2 regions of the Serratia sp. TSA_198.1 genome follow, and region 1 is predicted to be linked to the other one. Evidence: predicted binding sites of a transcription regulator. Region 1 holds the regulator's gene; the other holds the start of a gene.
What was found. Region 1 encodes PhoB, which activates phosphate uptake and scavenging genes when phosphate is short. Its sites were predicted from a motif close to CTGTCATAAAACTGNCNNAT; they were not measured.

Region 1 (9,537 bases):
TGCAGTGCAAAGTGAATGTGGTCGGTCAGCGTGATATAGACGATGTTGTGCAGCTTGCCCGGTAGGCGCTGGCGGGCAAGGGTGATGATTTTGTCGGCGGTGGTCACGCAGGCCAGCGGGATCTCCGCCAGCAGCTCTTTGTAGCGTTCGCCCATTTCGCCGCCGTTGGGGGTGAAGATCTTCTCGATCAGGTTTTCGTCCAGCAGATCGCCGGCCTTCTTTTTAAACCCTACGCCGCGACCCATCACTACCGTTTCTTCCTGACGGTCGTCCAAGGTAATCACCGCGTTATTATTAAGTATTTTTGCGATTTTCATGGTTGTTCCCTGCTGTTTCAGCGCGCTGAAAACGAAAAAACCTGACGCACGGGAGCGATCCCCTGCGTCAGGTTTTGCCTGTATTCGGATATCTCTTCTCCCTGGTATGCCAGGGACGCTGCATATTGCGCCCGCATGAGTTTGATTCATCGGGCAAGGCTGCAGCTTGAAATTCTTAGGTATACAGTAGCAATCCTGTTATCAGCAGCATCATAACCCTTGTCAGCGGCGGCTCAACGCTTTTTGCCAGGGAGTGCCGCTGTGGTCACACTTCTCAGTCGCTGCCGGACAACATCAGGTCCTGCGGCGCATTTCGGCGCTGGGTTTTGGTCAGCAGGAAATAGAGATAACCGCAGGCCATCAGGGCGATAAATACCCCGCCGATCACCGGGTTAAACCACAGCATGGCGATCAGGCATACCAGCGCCAGCACCAGCGCGATGGCCGGTACCAGCGGGTACCCCGGCGCCAGGAAGCTGCGCTCCAGCTCCGGCGCAATGCGGCGCAGTTTGAACAGGCTGAGCATGCTCATCAGGTACATCACGATGGCACCGAATACGGCCATGGTGATCATGGCGGCGGTGAGGCTCATGCCCTGAAGGTTGATCCAGCTGTCGCTGAAGATCGCGGCGATGCCGATCACGCCGCCGGCCAGGATCGCCCGGTGCGGCGTCTGGAAGCGCGACAGTTTCGCCAGTGAGGTCGGCAGGTAACCGGCGCGCGCCAGCGCGAAGAACTGGCGCGAATAGCCGAGAATAATGCCGTGGAAGCTGGCCACCAATCCAAACAGGCCAATCCACACCAGCATGTGCATCCAGCCGGAGTTTTCGCCTACCACCATTTTCATCGCCTGCGGCAACGGATCGTTGATGTTCGACAGTTTGCTCCAGTCGCCTGCGCCGCCCGCCAGCAGCATCACGCCCAGCGCCAATACCACCAGCGTCAGAATGCCGGAAATGTAGGCACGCGGAATGGTGCGTTTCGGATCCTTGGCCTCTTCCGCCGCCATTGCCGCGCCCTCGATGGCCAGGAAAAACCAGATCGCGAACGGAATGGCGGCGAAGATACCGGACAGCGCCGCGCTGCCGAAATGATCGCTGCCCGCCCAGCCGTTGAGCACGAAGTTGCTGAAGCTAAAGCCCGGCGCCACTACGCCCATAAACACCAGCAGCTCAAAGACCGCCAGCACGGTGACGCAAAGTTCGAACAGCGCCGCCAGCTTAACGCCGAGGATATTCAGCGTCATAAAAATGGCGTAGGCGCCCACCGCCGCCCACTTGGGGTTAAGCGCCGGGTATTGCACGTTGAGGTAAGCCCCGATCGCCATGGCAATCGCCGGCGGTGCGAACACGAATTCCACCAGCGTCGCCAGCCCGGCGATCAGGCCGCCGGTTTCGCCAAAGGCGCGGCGGCTATAGGCGAAAGGCCCGCCTGCGTGAGGGATGGCGGTGGTCAGCTCGGTAAAACTGAAGATAAAACAGCCGTACATGGTCGCCACCATCAGGGTGGTGATCAGGAAACCGAGCGTCCCCGCCACGCCCCAGCCGTAGCTCCAGCCAAAATATTCCCCGGAAATCACCAGCCCGACGGCAATGCCCCAAAGATGCAGGGTGCCCAGGGTAGGTTTAAGTTGCATTGTCATGTTGCTCTCCCGATCGAAAAAACCGCCTGCGCAGATAAAGAAGGTATCCACTCACGACGCTGCAGGTTTTATGCCATGACGACGCCTCTCTGCCAGCACGGGGGGGTGGCTTAAGGGCCGCTTGAGCGCGCACCAAAAGTGGGCAGCGTGGCGACGAAATTGTGCTTTATTGGTGATTTTTTGACCGATACGGCGGCGGGAGGCGGACCGGTAAGCTGGTACGGAAGTTGCTTACCTCCCTGCACCGTTACAGCCACAGTGGAATACATCATGCCGACAGCGCTTTCCTGCCAGCCGGAAGCATGCACTCAGTTGGAAGCCGGTCTGACGCGGCGGGAGAACAAGAGGGAAGGCTATCGTTTCGACTATTCGGTGGAGCACGGCGTGATTTTGTGCCAACGGCGCAATGCCGAACTGACGCTGGTGGACCGTACCCGCGCCCAGGTGCGCCAAGCGCTGCTGAGCGGAGAACCGGTGTTGGAAATCATCGCCGAGAAAATGGGCCTGTCCGCCGGTTCGTTGCAGCGCCGCCTGCGTGAACAGGGGGTGACTTTTACCGCGTTGGTGGACAAGGTACGCTGCGACCTGGCGACTCATTATTTGCAGCAGCGCCACCTGCCGATTGCCGAGTTGGCGCTGCTGCTGGGGTATTCCGACGTCAGCGCGTTTTCACGCGCTTTTCGCCGCTGGTTTGGCATCAGTCCACGTCAGTGGCGGCAACTGCCGGCCTAACTTTCCAGCCGAAACTGCGGCTCCAGCCGGCTGATACCCAGTCCGTTGACCTTTTTCACCTTAATCTGCACCGGAATGCGTTCTTTCATCGCTTCGACATGGCTGATCACGCCGATGGTTTTACCGGAGGCATTCAGGCTGTCGAGCGCGTCCAGCGCGGTATCCAGGGTTTCCGCATCCAGCGTGCCGAAGCCTTCGTCGAGAAACAGCGAGTCGATGCTGGTCTTGTGGCTGACCAGGTCAGACAACGCCAGCGCCAATGCCAGGCTGACCAGGAAACTTTCGCCGCCGGACAGGGTGCGGGTGTCACGCAGCGCGTCCGCCTGCCAGGTATCTACCACCTGCAGTTCCAGCGCGTCGCTGGTTTTGCGTTGCAACAGGTAGCGCCCATGCAGCCGCCCAAGCTGGTTATTGGCCAGGTACACCAGATGATCCAGCGTCAGCCCCTGGGCAAATTTGCGGAATTTATCGCCTTCTTTGGAGCCGATCAACTGATTGAGGTAGCTCCAGTCGTCGTACTGCTGCTGGCTCTGGCTGATTTGCTCAAACAGCGATTGCTGATTGAGACGGCGTGCGGCGTCGCTTTCCAATTGGTTGCGCACTTCACCCTGACGCAGTTGCAAGGCTTTCAACTGCTGCGCCAACGCCTCCAGGCTCTGGCTCAGGGCTTGCGCGTCGGCCTGGGTTTCATCCAGCCCTTCCGGGCGCTGTTGCCGCTGTTGTTCCAGCGTATGAACCGCCTGTGCCAGCAGGGCGCTGGCCTCCACCTGCCGCTGGTGCAACCGTTCTTTATGCTGCTGCAATTGCCGGCGCTGTGCGTCATCCAACAGCGCGGCGCTGAATGCGGCTTCGTCGCTGAATTCGCTGGCGGTCAGGGCTTCCAGCCAGGTTTGTTCCGCCTGTTGCAGCCTCTCGCTCTGCCGTTGCTGCTGTTGTTGCAGGCCGGCAAGCTGGCCGGCCAGGCGATCGCGCTGCTCCTGAGCTTTCTGCCATTGTTCCGCCGCCTGATGGCTGGCCTGCTCGCAGGCGGCCAGTTGGGCACGCAGCTGTTCGCGCACCTGCGGAATCTGTTGTTCGCCAAACAGCGCCAGCCGCTGCGCGCGGTGTTCGCCCAGGGTTTTCTCGCCCTCTTGCCACTGTTGTTGCAAGCGCTGCTGTTGCAACTGCGCATCGGCGTGGTTTTTTTCCAGCAGGGTGAAGCGCTCGTCCAGCAGCGCTTGTTGCTGTTGCGCTTGTTGTTGCTGCGCCTGGAGCTCGGCCAATGCATCTTTCGCCTGCTGTACCGCCTGTGCTGCCTGTTCGTGCTGCGCCAGCCCTTGCTGGCCCTGGCGTTCTTCGCTGTCGCAGGCGTTCAGCCACTGGCTCAGGCGCTCGGCATCTTGTAGATCGAAATCAAACGCCAGCGGCGCGCTGAGGGTTTGCCACTGTTGGCGCTGGGCGGCGAGTTGCTCCTCGTCCTGCGCTATTTGCTGTTGTTGGCGCTGTTGCTGCTCCTTCAGGCTTTCGCAACGGGTGCGCAGTTCGGTGCCCTGGGTGTACAGCGCCTCGGTTTTGACGCGCATTTCCGCCAGGCGCAATGCCGTCTCGGACGGTTTTACCGCCTGATATTGCTCAATGGCCGGATGGCTGGCGGAACCGCATAACGGGCAGGGCTCGCCGCTTTGCAGCAGTGCGCGCTCGGCTTCCAGACTGACGATGCGCTTTTCCAGCTCAAGGGCTTTTTCCACGTCCAACTGATGCGCTTTTTGCTGCTTGTAGTGCCGCCGCGTTTCTTCCAGCTGTTGCTCATGTTCGCCAAGCTGCGCCTGACGGGCGGAAAACTCTTTGCGCTGTTGTTCAAGCCGCTCGCTGGTCTGGCGGAACAGCGAGGAGAGGGTGAACAGCTGCTGGCGTGCGGGGCGCAGCTCGGCCAACGCGGTCTGACGCTGGCGCAACGCCGCCAGCGGTGACTGCGCTTCCAGCGCATTTTGCTGCTGTTGCTGCGCCATCAACGCCGCGTTAAGACCGTTAAGCTTCTCCTGATGTTGCCCGGCCTGTGCGGTCAATTGGCTGCGTTGAACGTTTAACTGCTCCAGATCCGTTTTCTGCTGATGGCACTGCCGGGCGGCGTTGTCGCACGCCTGCTGCAATTCCGTCTGCGTTTTTTGCAGTTGAGCAATCTGGTGGTCGAGCGGGACGATCTGCTCGTCGATCAGCCGCTGCTGGATCTGCTGGCGTTCGGCCTGCGCCTGCTGCTCGACGCGCGCTTTTTCCACTGCCTGCTGCAATGGCGCCATCTGCGCAAGCTGATGCTCTTGCTGCTGCGCCATTTGGGCGATCTGCTGTTGCAGCGCCTGCTGCTCACTGCGGCAGCGGTGACGGTCGTTATGCAGCGGCCGCAGTTTCTCCGCCGGTTCGCTGCGCGCCAACTGTTGCAACTGCGGTTCGGCCGCGGCCTGCTCCTGTTGCACGACGCTCAACTGGCGTTGGTATTCCTGCTGCTGGTGCTGCGTTCGCTGCCACTGTTGCAGCCAGTTCAGCGCCTGTTGCTGTTGCCGGGCCTGCCCGTTGAGGGCGGTTTCCTGCGCGCTCAGCTCAGCTAATTGGCTTTCCAATTGCTGACGCTGTTCGTCATTCAGCAGCTCAATGCCGCTGGCGCGTTGATGCAAGGCGTCCAGATCGGCTTTGGCCTGTTTGTGCTGCTCGAAAACCCGTTCGGAAAGCTGGCCGTAGATCTCGGTGCCGGTCAGCTCTTCCAGCAGTTCGGCCCGGTCATTGGCATCGGCATTGAGGAAGGCGGCGAACTGCCCCTGGGACAGCATCATCGATTTGGTGAAGCGGCCGAAATCCAGCCCGGTGATCGCGGCGGTCAGATCCAGCTTGTCGCGGACTTTATCCGCCAGGATTTTGCCGTCTTCACGCAGCGCCAGCTCCACCTTTGGCGCTTGCAGGTTGCCGTCCGGCGCATTTTTGGCGCGGCGTTGGCTCCAGAAGGCGCGGTAGCCGATGCCTTTGACCTCAAATTCGACCTCCGCCAACGACTCGGCGGTGTGGCGCGTCATCAGTTCGTTTTGGCTCGGTGTCACGTTAAGGCGCGGTGTCTGGTGGTACAGCGCCAGGCAGATGGCATCCAGCAGGGTGGTTTTGCCCGCGCCGGTTGGCCCGGTGATGGCGAACAGCCCATTGCTGGCAAAAGGCTCAGCGGTGAAATCGATCTTCCACTCGCCCTGCAATGAATTGAGGTTCTTCAGCCGCAGGCTCAGGATTTTCATTGGGTCGGCTCCTCGTCGTTGTGCCGTACGGCCTCGACCACCTGATGGAACATTTGGCGCATCCGCTGCTGGCGAGGCTCTGTGATTTCCGTCTCCTGCGCCAGCCGCCGCTCGAAGACCTCATCGACGCTCAGTTCGTTGAGCGTTTCCTTGTCCTGCTGTTCAAGGGCCTGGCGGCGCTGCTCTTTACTGCGGCGCAGCAATACCACCTCCACCGGCAGTTGATCCGCCAGCAGTTGAATACGGCGCTGAATGTCGCTGAGGTAATCTTGCGTGGCCACTTCGATATCCAGCCATACCGGCAGTTCCCCTTGATAATCGGCGAACTGCCGCAATTGTTGCTCGATTTGCGCCAAATCACCTTTGATCAGTTGCATCGGCTGGAAGCTGGGGATATCCAGTGCGGTGACCTGTTGCAGGGCGCCATCGGCAAAATCCACCATAAACACGCTCTTGGGTTTGCCCAGCTCATCGAAACTGAGCGGGATAGGCGAACCGCTGTAGCGGATATGCTCGGATTTGGCGACGTTTTGCGCCCGGTGAATATGCCCCAACGCAATGTAGTCGGCAGGCGGAAACGCCTGCGCCGGGAAGGCATCCAGCGTGCCGATGTAAATATCGCGCACCGAATCGGAGGCGGTAACCCCCACCGTGGTCAGGTGGCCGGTGGCGACAATCGGCAAGGTTAGCCCCAGTTCATCGCGGCGTGCGCAGGCCGCCTGGTAGAGCTGTTGATAGTGTTGCGCGATGGCCTCTTGCAACGCCTGCTGCTTTTGCGCACCCGATTCGCCGGCGCGGCTGGTCGTCAGATCGCGCGGGCGCAGGAACGGGATGGCGCACAATACCGCACCCGGTTGGCCGTCGCGCTGGTTAAGCACCAGGATCTGCTGCCCGATGTCGCTTTGGGCGTTGGCGATCACCGTTGTATTCAGGCAAGAAAGCAATTCGCGCGATTCATTCAGGGTTGCCACGGAGTCATGGTTACCGCCCAGCACCACCAGTTGGCAGCCGGTACGCTGCAGCTCCACCACGAAGCGGTTATACAGCTCGCGGGCGTAACTCGGCGGCGACCCGGTGTCGAACAGATCCCCGGCGACGATCAGCGCATCCACCCGTTGCTGTTCAATTTGCTCGATCAGCCAGCGCAAAAAAGCCTGGTGCTCGGCGGCACGGCTTTTGGTGAAAAAGTACTGGCCAAGATGCCAGTCAGAGGTGTGGATCAGGCGCATGACACTCCCGGGGCGATAAGCTAATGGCAGTGATTATAAAGGGGGCTGACTCTCCTGTCGTGACGCAATGATTATGACAACTGAATGATTTTTCTTTGAAGCTGGAAATAATCGCTATGCTTACTGGCTATAACAGGCTGGTTTTTTCATAAAAGTGTCACAAAACTGACGCATAATGGCGCCCGCAATCAACTGTGATCGCTAACACATTGGCAGGATTGACGATGGCAAGACGCATACTGGTGGTGGAAGACGAAGCGCCGATCCGTGAGATGGTGTGCTTTGTGTTGGAACAGAATGGTTACCAACCGTTGGAAGCCGAGGATTATGACAGCGCCGTGACGCGCCTGTCTGAGCCGTTCCCTGATTTGGTGTTGCTCGACTGGATGTTACCCGGCGGTTCCGGTATCCAGTTTATCAAACATATGAAGCGTGAAGCGCTGACCCGCGATATTCCGGTGATGATGCTGACCGCACGCGGTGAAGAAGAAGACCGGGTGCGCGGCCTGGAAGTGGGAGCGGACGATTACATTACCAAGCCGTTCTCGCCGAAGGAGCTGGTGGCGCGCATCAAGGCGGTAATGCGCCGCATTTCGCCGATGGCGGTGGAAGAAGTGATTGAAATGCAGGGGCTGAGCCTGGACCCTTCCTCACATCGCGTAATGGCTAATGAGCAGGCGCTGGATATGGGGCCGACCGAGTTCAAACTGCTGCATTTCTTTATGACCCATCCGGAACGTGTTTATAGCCGCGAACAGTTGCTTAATCACGTCTGGGGCACTAACGTTTATGTGGAAGACCGCACCGTTGACGTGCATATCCGCCGGCTCCGTAAGGCGTTAGAGACCACTGGTCATGACAAAATGGTTCAAACCGTTCGGGGCACCGGCTACCGATTCTCAACGCGTTACTGATCGCGTCGCGCTGGAGAATATGCTGTGCTAGAACGCCTTTCCTGGAAGAGGCTGGCCCTGGAGCTGGCTCTTTTCTGTTTACCTGCCTTGCTGCTGGGGCTGATTTTCGGCTATCTGCCCTGGCTGCTGCTGGCCGCCGTGCTGGCGGCGCTGGTCTGGAATTTCTACAACCAACTCAAACTTTCCCACTGGCTGTGGGTCGACCGCAGCATGACGCCGCCGCCTGGGCGCTGGAGCTGGGAGCCGCTGTTTTACGGCCTGTACCAGATGCAACAGCGCAACCGTCGTCGTCGTCGTGAACTGGCGCTGTTGATCAAACGTTTTCGCAGCGGCGCGGAATCGCTGCCCGATGCGGTGGTGATGACCACCGTCGAAGGCAATATCTTCTGGTGCAACGGGTTGGCGCAGCATCTGCTGGGATTCCGCTGGCCGGAAGACAACGGCCAGCACATCCTTAACCTGTTGCGTTACCCGGAGTTCAGCCACTATCTGCAACAGCAGGAATTCACGCGGCCACTGACGCTGCAACTCAATAACGAGCACTACGTCGAGTTCCGTGTGATGCCCTATTCGGAAGGGCAACTGTTGATGGTGGCGCGCGACGTCACCCAAATGCGCCAGCTTGAAGGCGCGCGCCGCAACTTCTTCGCCAACGTCAGCCATGAATTGCGTACCCCGCTGACGGTATTGCAGGGTTACCTGGAGATGATGAGCGACGAGGAGCTGGACGGCTCGTTGCGCGGCAAGGCGCTGGGTACCATGCAGGAACAGACTCGGCGCATGGACGGGCTGGTCAAACAGCTGCTGACGCTGTCGCGCATTGAGGCGGCCCCTAACGTCGATATGAACGAGCGGGTCGATATTCCGCTGATGTTGCGGGTGTTGCAGCGTGAGGCGCAGTCGCTGAGCGGCGGCAACCACGAGATTACCTTCCGGGTGAACGAGCAGCTCAAGGTGTTCGGCAACGATGACCAACTGCGCAGCGCGGTGTCGAATCTGGTGTATAACGCCGTCAATCACACGCCGAAAGGCACCCATATTGAGGTGAGCTGGCAACAGACTCCAAACGGCGCGCAGTTCCAGGTCAGCGACAACGGGCCGGGCATCGCCGCCGAACATATTCCGCGCTTGACCGAGCGTTTCTACCGCGTCGATAAAGCCCGTTCACGCCAGACCGGCGGCAGCGGGCTGGGGCTGGCGATCGTCAAGCATGCGCTCAGCCACCACGATGCGCGGTTGGAGATCCTCAGCGAGCAGGGGATTGGCACCCGTTTCATCTTTACCTTGCCTAACCGGTTGATTGTTCCTGCAGCTTTATCAGAGAATGCGGTGAAAAATTAACGCGCGAGAGGCTGGCATGATCCGAATTACCCGATGGTTGTTGCTGTGCCTGGCGCTGCTGGCGAGCCGCGGCGCACTGGCACAGCCGGACGGTATGCTGTCCGGCAACCT
Region 2 (9,537 bases), 520 kb from region 1:
TCGCACTTAGCGTTGACTTCTCGTCATCTTTAAGTAATAACGACTTCGTTGTTAATGCTTCAGATGCTGCGGGAATAAACTTCTTTCTAGCTGATTCGGTAACTAAAAAAATTACTGTTATTGGTGGACATAGTGAAAACTCGTTTAAAATACTCGACTCCAACAACGCACCTGTCAACAATAATGGAAGTATCAAATTTATCGGAGGGAATGGCTCAGACTTTATAGATATTGATACTGGTATAACAGCTACGGGAGGAGGAGGCATTGATTTATTTAACATTGTTCGGCCTGGTAAAGGAGAACATACGCTTTATGATTTTAACAAGGATGAAGATGTAATAGGTTTAAAAAACATGGATATCTATATCTCTAATAAAAAGGCGGGTGAAAAAGTTCCGCTCACAGAACATATCAGCGGTGGAAACTCACTGGCCGATTATGGTTACATTGAGAATTTATACAACCCTAATACGCCATTGGCACTAACCAAAAAGATTGGTGTTGTTTCAACCCTTGACGACCATCTTGAAAAAAACACTTTCTTCGTTGTCGATCTTAATAACAATGGTGTGTATGACACGACTGATTCATTGATAAAAGTCACTGGACAACCGGATACCCAACAGTTAGCTGAAACACTGTTCTATTAATTACAATACATTGCTTAGGGCTATTTTATGTAGCCCTAAGTAATAAATTTATTTTATAATATGCCTGAAGTATTTATGGGGGAGTTATTTAAGGAATTTATTATGTAATAATTAAGGCTCCGCCAACGAATAAGAAACTTAAAAACCGGAAAGGTCCTGCAACGTATTTTACTGCTGCACAACGGCAATGTTCAGTCGTTTGATCGACCGTAGAGCGGTGCCTGCCTCCGCGCCTCACCCCCACTGCGCTAGCTTTGCAAATCCTCTTGAAGGAGAAATATCAGGCTAAAGGTGATGCGCGCCGAGGGTTCACCGGCGATGCACTCGGCACGAACCTCGCCGCCGTGCAGCGTCATGATGGCGCGCACGATCGATAACCCCAGACCGCTGGCATGGCTGCTGGCGCTGCGGGCAGCATCGGCACGGTAAAAACGGTCGAACAGCTTGTCCAGGTGCGCCGGTGAAATGGGCCGCCCTTGATTGACCACCTGGATCACTACCCTTCCCTTCGGCTGACTGAGCGCCTGCAACCTTATCTGGCTGTTTTCGTCGGCATAACGCACCGCATTGGCGACCAGATTGCTCAACGCACGCTGAAACAGCATCGCATCCGCCATCAGTTGCCCCTCGCCCCGGCAAACTAAAGTGATGCCCCGCTCTTCCGCCAGGCCTTCGAAATAGTCCGCCACCCGCTGAAGCTCCTGCGCTATATCCATTCGGCTACAGTTCAGCACCGCCTGCGCTTCCCCGGCGCGCGCCAGGAACAGAATATTTTCCACCATGCGCGAAATGCGCTCCAGCTCGTCCATATTGTTCGACAACAGGGTTTCATACTCTTCCACGCTGCGCGGCTGATACAGCGCCACCTGGCAATGGCCCATCAACGCGCCCACCGGGGTGCGGATTTCATGCGCCAGATCGGCGGAGAACTGTGTCAGACGTTGATAGCCGTCATTCAGCCGATCGAGCATGGCGTTAAACGAACGGGTCAGTTGTCGCAGCTCCTTCGGTGCCCCCTGCTCACTCAGCCGAGTCGACAGCGTATTCGGCGTGATCACCGCCGCCTGCGCCGCCATGCGCCACAGCGGCTGTAACCCACGACGCATCACCCAATAGCCCAGCAGCGCGATCAGTAAAAACGCCACAGCCACCGCAGCGACGATCCGCCACAGATAGCGCGCCAGCATCTTCTGTTCATTGACCATCACGTGAGCCGCCGAGATCTGCAGAAGGTTGCCGTCATCCAGTTTCACCAGCGCCGATGCGACACGCAGCGGCACGCCCTGAGCCGTTTCCCCACTGCTCACCGCACTCAGAAGCTGAGGCGTGTCAACCGGCGTTGGCGTTATGGGCGGCAGCGTCAACCTGGCCGGATTAACGTTGATTAAGGGTTTTTGACCCGGTTGCTGAAAAATCAAAACGTCCTGTTCATTGCCCAGCATGTTTTCAAACAGGCCGGTGTTGGCCACCAACCGGTCGAGCGGAAAGCGCTGGCTAAGCAAATGGCGAAAATACTCCACCCGGCCGGTAACCTGAAAATCGCTGCGGGTGGTCATCTCCTGACGCATCGCGCCATACAGATACCAGCCTGCGCCGCTGACCACCAGCGCCGCCACCAGCGCAAACAGCATGGCGCTGCGTAACGTCAGCGACAGGGTGTGCCAGCGTTGGGCCAGCACGTTCATGAGCGCGGCTCGCAGACATAACCGATGCCGCGCACGGTATGAATCAGCTTGATAGCGAACGGTCGGTCAATCTTGGCACGCAGGCGTTTGATCGCCACATCCACCACGTTGGTATCGCTGTCAAAATTCATGTCCCAAACCTGCGAGGCGATCAGGGTGCGCGACAGCACCTCTCCTTCGCGCCGCACCAACAGGTGCAACAGCATAAACTCCTTATTGGTCAGCGGGATCACCACATCCTGCCGCACCGCCTTGCGGCGCAATACGTCGAGTTGCAGATCGGCAAGGCTGTAGTGATCGGCTTCACGCACCGTACCGCGCCGCAGCAGCGTGCGGATACGCAACACCAGTTCAGTGAAGGAAAAGGGTTTGATCAAATAATCCTCGGCCCCCAGTTCCAGGCCATGAATGCGATCCTGCACCCCGTCACGCGCAGTCAGAAACAGGATCGGCACGTCGCTTTTCTTGCGCAGCACTTCCACTATCTGCCAGCCGTCCAGCCCCGGCAGCATCACGTCGAGCACGATGGCGTCATAACCGTGCTCCAGCGCCCGGAACAGCCCGTCAGTGCCGTTACGCGTCAGATCGACGCTGTACCCCGCCTCTCCCAACCCTTTTTTCAGGTAATCACCCGTGCTGATGTCGTCTTCAATCACCAATATCCGCATTGTCGCCACCTCGTTGCATCTGTGGAAATACTAGCAGTTTCGGCTGACATTCTTGATGACATTAATGTCATCAAACGGACATGGTGCTGTCCCTGTTGTTCGACCATGCTTAACCGGCAACCCATACAAAGGAGAAGATTATGATTACCCGTCATCGTTTTGCCGGTTTACTGCTGTCCACCCTGATGCTGTGCAGCGGCATTGCCGCCGCCGCCCCGGCACCGGGAAAAGTCATTGCTCCACTGCGTGGCACTATCGCTCAAGTCAGCGACAGCAGCCTGCAGCTCACCGACCGTAAAGGGGAAAAGGTCAGCGTAAAAATCAACGATCAAACCAAGGTACTGAGCGTATCCAAGGGCACGCTGGACGATATCAAGCCGGACAGCTTTATCGGCACCGCCGCCGTACCGCAAGCGGATGGCACCTTGAAAGCGCTGGAAGTGCACGTGTTCGCCGCCAGCCTGCGCGGCACCGGCGAGGGCCACTCGGCCTGGGAATCTGCCGACGGTAAGGTAGACACCATGACCAACGGCACCGTCGGCAAGCTGGTGAAATCCAACGGCCGCACTCTGACCGTGACCTACGGTAACCAGCAGAAAACCGTCACCGTGCCGGAAGACGTGCCGATCGTCACCCTGGATCCCGGCGATCGCAGCCTGTTGAAACCGGGCGCGCACATTGTGCTGTTCTCCGCCACTGACGAGAAAGGCGAACGCGTCGCCACCCGCATCTCCGCTGGCAAAGACGGCACCGTTCCGCCAATGTGACCCAGGAAAAAACGATGAAAACCAACGCGCCGCGGCCGGTGCATCGCTGGCCGGTCCGGATCACCCATTGGGTTAACCTGTTCGCCATGGTTTGCATGTTCATGAGCGGCTGGGAAATCTACAACGCCTCACCGCTGTTCGGCTTCCGCTTTCCGCCACAGATGACGCTCGGCGGCTGGCTGGGCGGCGCGATTGGCTGGCATCTGGCGGTCATGTGGCTGCTGGCGTTTAACGCGCTGTGCTACCTGTTGTGGAGCCTGTTCAGCGGCCATTTCCGGCGCGATCTGCTGCCGCTCAGCGCCAAGGTGCTGCGGCGCGAAATCGGGCAGGCGCTAACGCTGCGGCTGCAGCATCACCATGGCCGCTATAACGCCATTCAAAAGCTGATGTACCTGGGCGTGCTGGCGCTGGGGCTGCTGCTGGTGCTCTCCGGACTGGCCATCTGGAAACCCGTGCAGTTGCAAGGCTTGGTAGGCCTGTTTGGCGGGTTTGACACCGCGCGCTACGTGCATTTTTTCGCCATGTCCGCCATTGGGTTATTTGTGGTGATTCACTTGCTAATGGTGATTATCGTGCCGCGCACGCTATGGGCAATGATTACGGGTGGCAAACATGAATGATAAACAACGGCGCCCTTCGACACCGGCGTTGGAACCGGACCAGAAAAAACAGCTGGTCAATCTGCAACGTCGCCTGATGCTGCGCTCCGGCCTGACGCTGGGCGGCATCGCCATGCTGACCGGCTGCAACATGCAAGACGGCGATCAAGTGGATAAAGTGCTGTGGGCCATGTCGCGCTGGAACGATCGGGTACAGGCCTGGCTGTTCAGCGGCCAGCGGCTGGCGCAAACCTATCGGCCGGATCAGATTACCCACCCCTTCCCGTTCAACGCGTTTTACCCCGAGTACAACGTACCGGAGGTGGATCTCGCCAGCTATCGGCTGGAAATTTCCGGCAAGGTGGAGAAAACCGCCCCCTGGACGCTGGAACAGCTGCAACGCCTGCCGCAACAGAGCCAGATAACCCGGCTGATCTGCATCGAGGGCTGGAGCGCCATCGGGCAATGGGGCGGCGTACCGCTGCGCAGCTTCCTGCAGCATGTCGGGGCGGATCTGAATGCCCGTTACGTCGGTTTTAAATGCGCGGATCGTTATTACTCCAGCATAGATATGGCCACCGCACTGCACCCGCAGACCCTCCTGGCGCTGGATTTCGGCGGTAAGGCGTTGCCGGTGGACTACGGCTATCCGCTGCGGTTGCGGGTGCCCACCAAGCTGGGCTTCAAGAACGCCAAGCATATCGCCGCCATTTTTGTCAGCGATACCAATCCCGGCGGCTACTGGGAAGATCAAGGCTATAACTGGTTTAGCGGGATCTAGTTTTCTGCGCAGTACTGCGCAGAACCCACGCTGCCGGCTGGAAAAGAGCGTTAACCCTCGCCAGGTTTTTTTCTATTTAAACCTCATTTTCTGATATCCACCTGCAAAATCATTTCTGCACCCCGATGCTGCCCTGTACCATGAAGAAATTGCCGGATTACGGAGCTGGAACATGCCTAAATTTGCTGCCAATTTATCGATGATGTTTAACGATCTGCCGTTTCTGGAGCGGTTCGAAGCCGCCGCAGGCGCAGGGTTCAAGGCGGTGGAGTTTCTGTTCCCCTATGAATATCCAGCCGAACTGCTGGCGGAACAGCTGCGGCGTCATGATCTGCAACAGGTGCTGTTCAATACCCCTCCGGGCAATGTTGTAGCCGGTGAATGGGGTTTGGCCGCCGTCCCCGGCCGCGAACAGGATGCGCGCGCCGATATCGAATGCGCGTTGGCCTACGCCATCGCCCTGAATTGCCCCTGCGTGCACGTGATGGCCGGATTGGTCCCGCCGGGAGCCGACTGGCAGCGCTATCGCGAGACCTTTATCGGCAATATCCGCTATGCCGCAGAGACCTTCGCCGCACACGGCATCAAGGTTTTGATCGAAGCCCTCAGCCCACAGGTGAAACCCCACTATCTGTTCTCCAGCCAACACCAGGCCGCGCAATTGGTCGAGGCTATCGATCGCCCGAACGTTTTCATGCAGTTTGATTTTTTCCATGCTCAGTTGGTTGATGGCAATATCAGCGGCCTGATGACCTCGCTGGCCGGGCGCTACGCCCATATTCAGATCGCATCAGTGCCAGATCGTCATGAGCCGAACGACGGCGAACTTAATTATCCGTGGCTGTTCGCACAGTTGGACAACATAGGTTATCAGGGTTGGATCGGCTGTGAATACAAACCTCGCGGCGAAACCGCAGCCGGGCTTGGCTGGATAAAGCCTTACCTCTAATGGCTGGCGACGTCACTTCTCTGGCATACTCGCTACACCGTTTTTCGCTCTGTGCAGGAAAAAATAATGCCGCTTATCACCACCGCACCGCCGTTGCTGACCGATCGTTTACGCCTGGATGCGCATAGGCTTGACGATTTTGAATCGCTGGCCGCCATGTGGGCCGATCCTGAAATTGTCCGCTATATCGGCGGTACTCCGAGGGATCGTGAAGATTCCTGGGGCCGACTGATGCGGTACGTTGGTCACTGGACGCTATTAGGGTACGGCTACTGGGCGGTACGCGATAAAATCAGCGGCGCTTACCTCGGCGGCATCGGTTTTTCCGATTTCCAGCGCGCTATTATCCCGGCACTCGACGCCCCCGAGATGGGCTGGACATTGATAACGGCGGCGCAGGGCAAAGGGTATGCCACCGAAGCCTTGCAGGCAGCGCTGGCCTGGGGGAAGGAACACTTACCCAGCGATAAGGCGGTGTGTATTATCTCGCCGGAGAACCAGCCTTCGCTGGCATTGGCGAAAAAAGTCGGCTTTAGCGAAAGCCACCGAAGCGAATACCACCAGAATCCGATTGTGGTGATGCGCTGCCCCTTATGAACGCAGGCTTTAAGGCGCCTGCACCGTCGCCAGCGCAACCTGAATAAAATTATCCCGCAACGCGTCGGGCTGCTGCGGATTCCAGGCAATTCCGACCTGCCATTCGGTCGCGTCACCGCTTAACGGCAAGATATCGATGCCCGTAGGCACAATATGGGTGACGCTGTGCGGCAACAGAGCCACGCCAATGCCTGCGGCGACCAGCGCCAGCAGCGTCTGGATGTCGCCGGCCTGCTGCACGACATTCGGCGTCAATTGATGCGCGGCAATAAAGCGCAGCGATTGATCGCTCAGACCGCGCCCGCGTTTGGGCGTCAGTTGCAACAGCGGCAAGGTGTTAAATCGCGCCATCAGGGTTTCCGCCCGCAGCGCCAGCGCCGATGGCGCCGCCAACACCAGCCGATCGCTCAGCAACGCTGTGGCCCGCAGCGGCGCACTGACCGGCAACCGCACAAATCCCACCTGCAATTCTCCCTGCAATAACAACTGATATTGCCGCTCCGAAGGCAGATCCTCCAACCCCACGGCCACCGCCGGAAAACGTTGGCGGAAGGCGGCGACCAACTGCGGCGCCAAATGGAAACTGGACAGGCCAAACCCGAGCGCCAGCCGCCCCTCAGCCCCTTGCACCACCCGCAGAGCATGCTGCTGAAACTGCAAATGTCGGTCGACCAACGTCTGGGCTTCGGGATACAACCGCTGCCCGCTGGCGGTAAGCTGAGCGCCCTGACGGCCACGGTTAAACAGCCGGGTCCCCAGCAGTGTTTCCAGCGCCTGTATCTGTTTGCTCAACGCCGGCTGAGTAATGCACAACCGCTCCGCGGCCAGACGATAATTGCCCTGCTCGGCCAGCACCACGAAAGCGCGCAGTTGTTTTATATCCATTCCACCAAGTTATCGATATAGGAATTTAATTGATTATACAGTAATCAATACGCCTGCTGTAATCAACGCCAGATAACAGCCAAAGGTAACCTTATGACAACGTCTCTGCGCGCCGCGACGGTGCAATTTCAGCATCGCGCCAATGATAAAAACTACAACCTGTCGGTAATGGAGGGCTTTATCGCCCGCGCCGCCGCCGAACAGATCCAGGTATTAACCTTTCCGGAAATGTGCATTACCGGCTACTGGCACGTGCGGCACCTCAGCGCCGGCGAGATTGGCGCCCTGGCGGAACCTATCGCCGACAGCCCTTCTCTGGCGCGCATTCGTCCACTGGCGGAACGCTATAACATGGCAATCGGTGTCGGGTTGATTGAGCTGGGCGAGGATGGCAACTATTACAACGCCTACGCCGTATGCCTGCCCGACGGTAACCTTCACGTTCACCGTAAACTGCACGCCTTTGAACATGAGGCGATAGCCAGCGGCGACAGCTTTACCGTGTTCGATACTCCCTGGGGAGTGCGGATGGGCGTTCTGATTTGCTGGGACAATAATCTGGTGGAAAACGTGCGCGCAACCACACTGCTGGGAGCGGACGTGCTGTTGGCACCGCACCAGACAGGTGGCACCCACTCGCGCAGCCCCCACGGCATGAAACCAATCCCGCTGGCGCTGTGGCAGCAGCGTGCGGAAAATCCGCAGGCGATAGAGGCGGCATTCCGCGGCGAACACGGGCGCGGCTGGCTGATGCGCTGGCTACCGGCACGTGCCCATGACAATGGCCTGTTTATTCTGTTCAGCAACGGCGTGGGGCGCGATGACGACGAAGTGCGTACCGGCAACGCGATGATCCTCGATCCCTATGGTCGTATCCTGGCGGAAACCTGGGCTGCGGAAGATCAAATGGTCATCGCCGACCTCGATCTGTCGCTGATCCCGCTCAGCACCGGGCGTCGCTGGATCCACGGTCGTCGGCCGGCGTTATATGGCATCCTCACGGAACCTCAGGGTTACGAGCGCGATGCCCGCAGCGCCCGCTTCTCATCGCAACCGGCGCAAAAACTGGGTAAATAACGCTGAATTTCAGGCAAAAAAAATCCGCCCGAAGGCGGATTTTTATCCGGTACGGCCAACTGCGCCGTACGCTCACGCCCGCAGGCATGGAGAAATCTTAGAAACGGTAGCCTACGCCAACCATCCAGGTGCCAACGTCAACACTGCGGATGCGGCTCTGCTCGTAACCTACGTCCAGAGCAACTTCCTGGATTGGGTTGAATTGCAGACCAGCGCCGTAAGTGAAGCCGTAGTCGCTGCTGCCGTTACGATCGGTGCCGTTCTGTGCATTATCAATGTTTTTGCCGTAGCCAACACCGATCACACCGTAGATGCTTGCCCAGTCATTGAAGCGGTAAGCTGGACCGGCAGTGATAGAGTTGTACTGCGCTTTGTTGTAGTAACCGCCCTGAGAGCCGTCCTTTTCCAGATGGGTAAAGGAACCGATCACGCCCAGTGGGTTGTTGTCGAACTCGTAACGGTACTTCAGGTTGAAACCGTCGGCTTTGTTGGCAACGCCTTGGAAGTCACCCTGCGCATAGCCAGCGGATACGGTGCTCTGACCAGCGAATGCGGTACCTGCGGTTACTGCTAATACACAGGCTGCTACTGCGGAAAGACATGCAATTTTTTTCATAACCACCTCAAACGCGTTATATTTTTAAGTAAATCCATTTGTTCATGCATTGAAAATATAGCAAAAATTAGCGTGAAACTCTGCCTTAAAATGAGTGTCTAACGCTTTATATCGTGTAACATAAGATTTCAAGAACAGTATATCTACTTCTTTTCGCTCTATTTTCGAGCCGCATTCTACTCGTTTGTGTGACAAGAATCACCTATTTAATATCCAGACAATTCCGAAATAAATGCGCACTTTTTGACCATTTGCACTTG

Region 2: a site for PhoB is predicted at 3,071-3,090, ahead of ACUTSW_RS08375 (heavy metal response regulator transcription factor). Genes of this name have one in related genera too.

The regions. Positions count from the first base shown of each region.
Region 1 covers NZ_JBQZFP010000001.1:2,284,302-2,293,838, reverse strand. Annotated here, with positions in the region: gene licT (BglG family transcription antiterminator LicT) at 1-317, opposite strand, end outside; gene eat (ethanolamine permease) at 592-1,959, opposite strand; partial or broken gene ACUTSW_RS11005 (helix-turn-helix transcriptional regulator) at 2,383-2,691, shown strand; gene sbcC (exonuclease subunit SbcC) at 2,688-5,942, opposite strand; gene sbcD (exonuclease subunit SbcD) at 5,939-7,171, opposite strand; gene phoB (phosphate response regulator transcription factor PhoB) at 7,396-8,085, shown strand; gene phoR (phosphate regulon sensor histidine kinase PhoR) at 8,110-9,426, shown strand; gene ACUTSW_RS10980 (PstS family phosphate ABC transporter substrate-binding protein) at 9,443-9,537, shown strand, end outside.
Region 2 covers NZ_JBQZFP010000001.1:1,767,461-1,776,997, forward strand. Annotated here, with positions in the region: gene ACUTSW_RS08365 (DUF4214 domain-containing protein) at 1-653, shown strand, start outside; gene ACUTSW_RS08370 (heavy metal sensor histidine kinase) at 902-2,338, opposite strand; gene ACUTSW_RS08375 (heavy metal response regulator transcription factor) at 2,335-3,006, opposite strand; gene ACUTSW_RS08380 (hypothetical protein) at 3,147-3,773, shown strand; gene ACUTSW_RS08385 (cytochrome b/b6 domain-containing protein) at 3,788-4,393, shown strand; gene ACUTSW_RS08390 (molybdopterin-dependent oxidoreductase) at 4,386-5,153, shown strand; gene ACUTSW_RS08395 (HPr family phosphocarrier protein) at 5,326-6,102, shown strand; gene ACUTSW_RS08400 (GNAT family N-acetyltransferase) at 6,169-6,699, shown strand; gene ACUTSW_RS08405 (LysR family transcriptional regulator) at 6,709-7,584, opposite strand; gene ACUTSW_RS08410 (nitrilase family protein) at 7,678-8,661, shown strand; gene ompX (outer membrane protein OmpX) at 8,759-9,277, opposite strand.